DNA from 2 places in the Brenneria rubrifaciens genome. Region 1 is predicted to be linked to the other one. Evidence: predicted binding sites of a transcription regulator. Region 1 holds the regulator's gene; the other holds the start of a gene.
What was found. The regulator PhoB, encoded in region 1, activates phosphate uptake and scavenging genes when phosphate is short. The targets are predictions, from matches to a motif close to CTGTCATAAAACTGNCNNAT.
Positions count from the first base shown of each region.

Region 2: pstS (phosphate ABC transporter substrate-binding protein PstS) is a predicted target of PhoB. The motif match lies at 1,184-1,203, and genes of this name have one in related genera.

Region 1 covers NZ_CP034035.1:957,253-960,680, forward strand. The annotation lists gene sbcD (exonuclease subunit SbcD) at 1-886, opposite strand, end outside; gene phoB (phosphate response regulator transcription factor PhoB) at 1,207-1,896, shown strand; gene phoR (phosphate regulon sensor histidine kinase PhoR) at 1,924-3,246, shown strand.
Region 2 covers NZ_CP034035.1:3,968,664-3,972,091, forward strand. The annotation lists gene pstS (phosphate ABC transporter substrate-binding protein PstS) at 1,311-2,351, shown strand; gene pstC (phosphate ABC transporter permease PstC) at 2,501-3,428, shown strand, end outside.

The DNA of each region.
Region 1 (3,428 bases):
CTATGTCCGCCAGACTGCCCTTAATGAGTTGCATAGGCTGGGTTATCGGCACAGGAAAGGCGTCGATGACCGGCGGCGTCTCTGGCGCGAATGTCACCAGATAAACGGATTTCTCACTGCCCAACTCATCAAAACTTAAAGGAATCGGGGAGCCGCTGTAGCGAATATGGGCGCTTTGCGTCAGCCGCTGCGGACGATGAATGTGGCCAAGGGCGATATAGTCGGCGGGGGGAAAGGCCTGAGCCGGAAATGCGTCTAATGTGCCGATGTAAATATCCCGCACCGAGTCGGAGGCGGTGACGCCAACGGTAGTCAGATGCCCGGTTGCGATGATGGGAAGGGATAATCCCAGCGCGTCGCGCTTCTGACAGGCCAGTCGGTAACACTGTTCATAGTGTGCGGCGATGGCGTTCAGCAAGGTCTGCTGCTTTTCCTCACCGGATTGTCCCGCCTGGCTGGTCATCAGATCTCGCGGCCGTAAAAACGGGATGGCGCAGAGGATAGCGCCTGGCTGACGTTGACGGTTTTCAAGCACGACCACCTGTTTGCCGGGATCGCCGTCAGTACTGGCGATGACCCGCGTATTCAGGCAGGCCAGCAAATCCCGTGATTCGTTCAAGGTGGCGACGGAGTCATGATTGCCGCCCAGCACGACGAGCTGGCAGCCTGTTCGTTGTAGTTCGACAACGAAACGGTAATACATTTCCCGGGCGTAGCTGGGCGGCGAGCCGTTATCAAAGATATCTCCTGCTATTATCACTGCATCCACCTGATGCTGCCCGACCAGCGCGATCAGCCAGTGCAGGAAAGCCTGATGCTCGGCCGCGCGGCTTTTGGTATAAAAATACTGCCCCAGGTGCCAGTCGGCGGTATGGATAATACGCATGAAACTCCCAGAATGGCTGTCATTGCAATGCCAGTGATTATAAACAGCCACGGCGACGGCTGTCGTCACGAAAACCCTTTTTTGGAAAGCCGCTCGTAAACTTGCTGTGGGGTGGGCGGTTATGGCGGGGCGTTGCTGCGCAACGCTGAAAAACGCGCCAGGCGTTTTTTTACTCGCCCCATCCTTGGGGCTCGCCCTTGGGTCGTTGCTGCGCAACGCTGAAAAACGCGCCAGGCGTTTTTTTCATAAAAACGTCACAAAACTGACGCATAATGCTCGGCGTATGCTAACAGCGACGATGACTAACGACAGGATTAACAATGGCAAGACGCATATTGGTCGTAGAAGATGAAGCACCTATTCGTGAAATGGTATGCTTCGTTTTGGAGCAGAATGGTTATCAGCCGGTCGAAGCTGAAGATTATGACAACGCGGTGAAAATGCTCTCGGAACCTTTTCCAGAGCTGGTACTGCTGGACTGGATGCTGCCCGGCGGTTCCGGTCTGCAATTCATTAAGCATATGAAGCGGGAAGCGCTTACCCGCGAAATCCCCGTCATGATGCTGACCGCGCGTGGCGAGGAGGAAGATCGGGTTCGAGGGCTTGAAGTCGGTGCGGATGATTACATTACCAAACCGTTTTCGCCCAAAGAGCTGGTGGCGCGCATCAAGGCCGTGATGCGGCGAATTTCGCCGATGGCGGTGGAAGATGTGATTGAAATGCGCGGGTTAAGTCTCGATCCCTCCTCTCATCGTGTCACTACAGAAGAGCATGCGCTGGATATGGGGCCGACGGAGTTTAAGCTGCTGCACTTCTTTATGACGCACCCGGAACGGGTCTATAGCCGGGAACAGTTGCTGAATCACGTTTGGGGCACTAACGTATATGTTGAAGATCGTACCGTTGATGTTCACATCCGCCGGTTGCGCAAAGCGTTGGAAACCAGCGGCCATGAAAAAATGGTACAGACTGTCCGTGGAACGGGGTATCGTTTTTCAACACGTTATTAAAGGTAGTTGTGCCGGAGAAACACTAAGGTGCTAGAACGTCTATCGTGGAAAAGGCTGGCATTGGAGCTGGCTTTTTTTTGCTTACCCGCTTTTTTGCTGGGACTGATTTTTGGCTATTTGTCCTGGTTTTTACTGGCCGCTGTTTTGGCTGCCCTATGTTGGAGTTTTTACAATCAACTCAAACTTTCTTACTGGCTTTGGGTCGATCGCAGTATGACCCCGCCACCCGGCCGCGGTAGCTGGGAACCGTTGTTTTACGGCCTTTATCAGATGCAATTACGTAATCGCCGACGCCGACGTGAGCTGGCGCTGTTGATTAAGCGCTTTCGCAGTGGAGCCGAGTCTTTGCCGGATGCGGTGGTCATCACCACGGAAGAAGGGACTATCTTTTGGTGCAACCATCTGGCGCAGCATCTGCTTAATTTCCGCTGGCCGGAAGATAACGGCCAAAATATCCTCAACCTGCTGCGATACCCTGAATTTGCCCACTATCTGAAAGGGCGTGATTTCAGCAAACCGCTGACTCTGCAACTGAACAATTCCCATCATGTTGAATTTCGCGTAATGCCTTATTCAGAAGGGCAGTTACTGATGGTGGCGCGTGATATTACGCAGATGCATCAGCTTGAAGGGGCGAGGCGTAATTTTTTTGCCAACGTCAGCCATGAATTACGCACTCCGCTGACGGTGTTGCAGGGCTATCTTGAGATGATGCAGGACGAAACGCTGGAGCACGCGCTGCGCAACAAAGCGCTGAACACCATGCAGGAGCAGACGCGGCGTATGGATGGGCTGGTGAAACAACTTCTGACGCTCTCGCGAATTGAGGCCGCCGCCGCGATAGATTTGAATGAGAAAGTCGATGTGCCGCTGATGCTGCGCGTGTTGCAGCGTGAAGCGCAAGCCCTGAGTCATAATCGCCATGAGATGGTGTTCCGTGTGAACGAAAGCCTTCATGTCTTCGGTAACGAAGAGCAGTTGCGTAGTGCGGTCTCGAATTTGGTTTATAACGCGGTCAGCCATACTCCGGCTGGCACGCGCATCGAAGTGTGTTGGCAGAAGATCCCGCAGGGGGCGCAGTTTCAGGTCAGCGATAATGGACCGGGTATCGCGCCTGAGCATCTGCCGCGGCTGACCGAGCGCTTTTATCGCGTCGACAAGGCGCGTTCACGACAGACGGGCGGCAGCGGGCTGGGATTGGCAATTGTGAAACATGCGCTCAGTCACCATGATTCCCGGCTGGAAATCATAAGTGAAGTAGGTTTAGGTTCCCGGTTTGTATTTACCCTGCCGAACAGGTTGATTGTGCCGGCTTCTCTGGCTGAAAATACCGTGAAACCTTCTGCCTGATTGAATAGCCAGATTCGTCCTTGACGTTTTTGGCTATCGTTAAAAAAATGGGATATTTGGGGGCTTCGGCGCAAGACGTCGCGGCGGGAATTTCGTCATTGTGTTCAAACATTAAGTGAACGGCATCAATCCATGAAATCCGTTATCACCGCCGCGGGTATTTTTTTATGGCGGGCTATCCA
Region 2 (3,428 bases), 1.0 Mb from region 1:
CCGTCCGGAACCCAAATATGGGTGAGATTGAGACCCCGTTCCGTATAACCGATGTTCGGGGATGTCATCCGATAAGGCGTAATTCGCTTTTAATGCACGCAGGAACCACCATCATGACCATTTTGAAATAACGTGGTTCCGGGCTGTTAAAATATTTCAGCGTGCCCTGTACTTCCGCCTGCTTGCAGACTGAACGGCGACGATACGTTATTACTGATGCTGTTTTTTTCAATCAACGTAATTTCCGCATGGGCTATGTTTACTGAGCCACTGATTACAATTCAGCTCATCAATAGGCTGACGATGCCTTTTTCATGAGAGTGACTTGTTAAATAAGAGCGCTAAATGACAATCAAAATAAAAACCACCCGACAAACATGAAGTAACCGTATGAATGCTCTCGACTGTTGGGGAAAATGACCTCATCGTCACGCCTGTTTTTGCCCAATACCGATTTAATGCGACGGAACTATGTGGCGTTAGGTTTAAGCTTGTGATATTTCGATTTACAGATGCGTAAGATTATTTCATTTTACCTCCCTGCCATCATCGGCATTCAATGTCGGGTGGTTTTGTTTTTTTATTTCAGGTGGGCTTCGGTCAGCCGTACCCATAATGTAGCGCCTACTGACTTACCTGCATCATTAAAATCTAATTCGGGTGATGCGCCGAATAACCGTTATCCTCTAAACTGACGCCGGCGACAAAAATAATGATCATACCTGAAGCGCGTACGGAGCCGGGAAAGGGTTCAATCAACTGTAGGAAAAGCGAAATACACTGGGGGTTAACGCAAATTAAATCCTGCGCGATGAGCGAGTGACATAGGCGCATTGTGAAAAATGACGCTGAATATATCGGCCAGATAAGCAAAATGGAAATAAGAATCACCGGTTTGCGGCGCGGCGGCAGGTCAACCGTTTTACCGCCGGACCACTGCTGCCCAGCGCTGGGCAGAGTTTCTTGAATGCTTGCGCATGGAGGGCTGGAATGGGCTGCAAAAGGAGGATACGCAGCAGAGTGTGGTGTACCGTTAGCCGCCGTCATCGAGGGAGATGCCCGTCGGCCCCCTGATATCCTCCCGGTACGCAAGTTCATCAATAAGGTTCTTAGCGTGAAACGGCGTCCCGAGTTAACTAATTGAAAATCATAAGCGGGATGGTGGTCAGGATAAGATTTGTTTTTGTCATAAAACTGTCACATTAAGTACATTTTACTGTCACGGAATTGTCCTATTTTTCCTCCTGCAAACTACACTCTGATTAATAACGACTCTGGGTCTACACTTCCAGTATCCCACAGGAGGGATTATGAAACTGATGCGTACCACTATTGCCAGTATCGTTGCAGCAAGTTTTTCACTGACGGCGGTTTCCGCTTTTGCTGCCGCCAACCTCACCGGCGCCGGTGCGACATTTCCCGCGCCAGTTTATTCCAAATGGGCTGACTCCTATCAAAAAGAAACTGGCAATAAAGTCAACTATCAAGGGATTGGATCTTCAGGCGGTGTAAAACAAATTATTGCTAAAACCGTCGACTTCGGCGCTTCTGACGCACCGCTGTCTGATGATAAACTGGCAAAAGATGGTTTATTCCAGTTCCCGACCGTTATCGGTGGCGTGGTGCTGGCGGTAAACATTCCGGGTATTAAATCAGGTGATTTGACGCTGGATGGCAAAACGCTGGGTGATATCTACCTGGGAAAAATCAAAAAATGGAACGATCCCGCCATTACCAAACTGAATCCGAATGCTAAACTGCCGGATCAGGATATTGCGGTGGTGCGTCGTGCGGATGGTTCCGGTACGTCTTTCGTTTTCACCAGCTATCTGGCTAAAGTGAATGCGGAATGGAAAGAAAAAATCGGTTCTGGCTCTACCGTTAACTGGCCGACCGGTCTGGGCGGTAAAGGAAACGATGGTATTGCGGCGTTCGTACAGCGTCTGCCTGGTTCAATCGGCTATGTCGAATATGCTTACGCCAAGCAGAACAATCTGGCTTACACCAAACTGGTTTCTGCGGATGGCGGCGTTGTCAGCCCGACCGGCGCCAATTTTAGTAATGCCGCGAAGGGCGCTGACTGGAGCAGAACTTTTGCTCAGGATCTGACGAATCAGAAAGGCGCGGATGCCTGGCCTATTAGCTCTACCACCTTCATTCTTATACAGAAAGAGCAGGCCAAAGCAGAGCAGGGTACTGAAGTATTGAAGTTCTTCGACTGGGCTTACAACAAAGGCGGCGAGCAAGCTACAGCGCTGGATTACGCCACGCTGCCTAAAGAAGTGGTTGAGCAAATTCGTGCCGCATGGAAAACTCAGATAAAAGACAGTAGCGGTAAAGCGTTATATTAAAACATCTGTCTGCAATGTTCATAGAATCAGATGGCATGAACATTCGCTAAAGGGTTGAAGGTTGTATCGGGGCGGAAAGGTGGCAATCACCTTTCCGCCTTAAACAACTTGTGTGTTGTCAAATGCAGTTGAATTGAGAAGAGAGATGCATGGCTGAGTACAAGCCGGCGATTAAGGCTCCGGGGAAACACGGCGATATCATTTTTGGTGCGCTGGTGAAACTGGCTGCGTTGATCACGCTGATGTTGTTAGGGGGCATTATTGTTTCCCTGATTGTGGCGTCCTGGCCCAGCATTGAAAAGTTTGGTTTTGCTTTTCTATGGACGAAAGAATGGGATGCGCCTGCCGAGCAATTCGGGGCTTTGGTACCGATCTACGGCACGGTTGTTACCTCATTGATTGCGCTGATTATCGCGATACCTATCAGTTTCGGGATCGCACTGTTTCTGACCGAGCTGGCACCCAACTGGCTGAAGCGTCCATTGGGCGTTGCCATTGAATTGCTGGCTGCGATCCCGAGTATTGTTTACGGCATGTGGGGCTTGTTCATTTTCGCCCCGCTGTTTGCCGAATATTTCCAACAGCCGGTGGGTAATGTGCTATCGGGCATTCCGTTTGTGGGCGCGCTTTTCTCAGGACCCGCCTTTGGAATCGGTATTCTGGCGGCTGGCGTGATTCTGGCCATCATGATTATTCCCTACATCGCCGCCGTTATGCGCGACGTGTTTGAACAAACCCCGGTGATGATGAAAGAGTCCGCATACGGTATTGGTTGCACCACCTGGGAAGTGATTTGGCACATTGTCCTGCCTTATACCAAAAATGGCGTGATTGGCGGCATTATGCTGGGGTTGGGGCGTGCGCTGGGCGAAACCATGGCTGTGACCTTCATTATCGGCAATACCTACCAGTTGGATAGCGCGTCGCTGTATATGCCGGGCAACAGTATTACGTCGGCGTTAGCCAATGAGTTTGCCGAGGCCGAGTCCGGCCTGCATACCGCAGCGCTGATGGAGCTGGGGCTGATTCTATTTGTGATTACCTTTATTGTTCTGGCGTGTTCAAAACTGATGATTA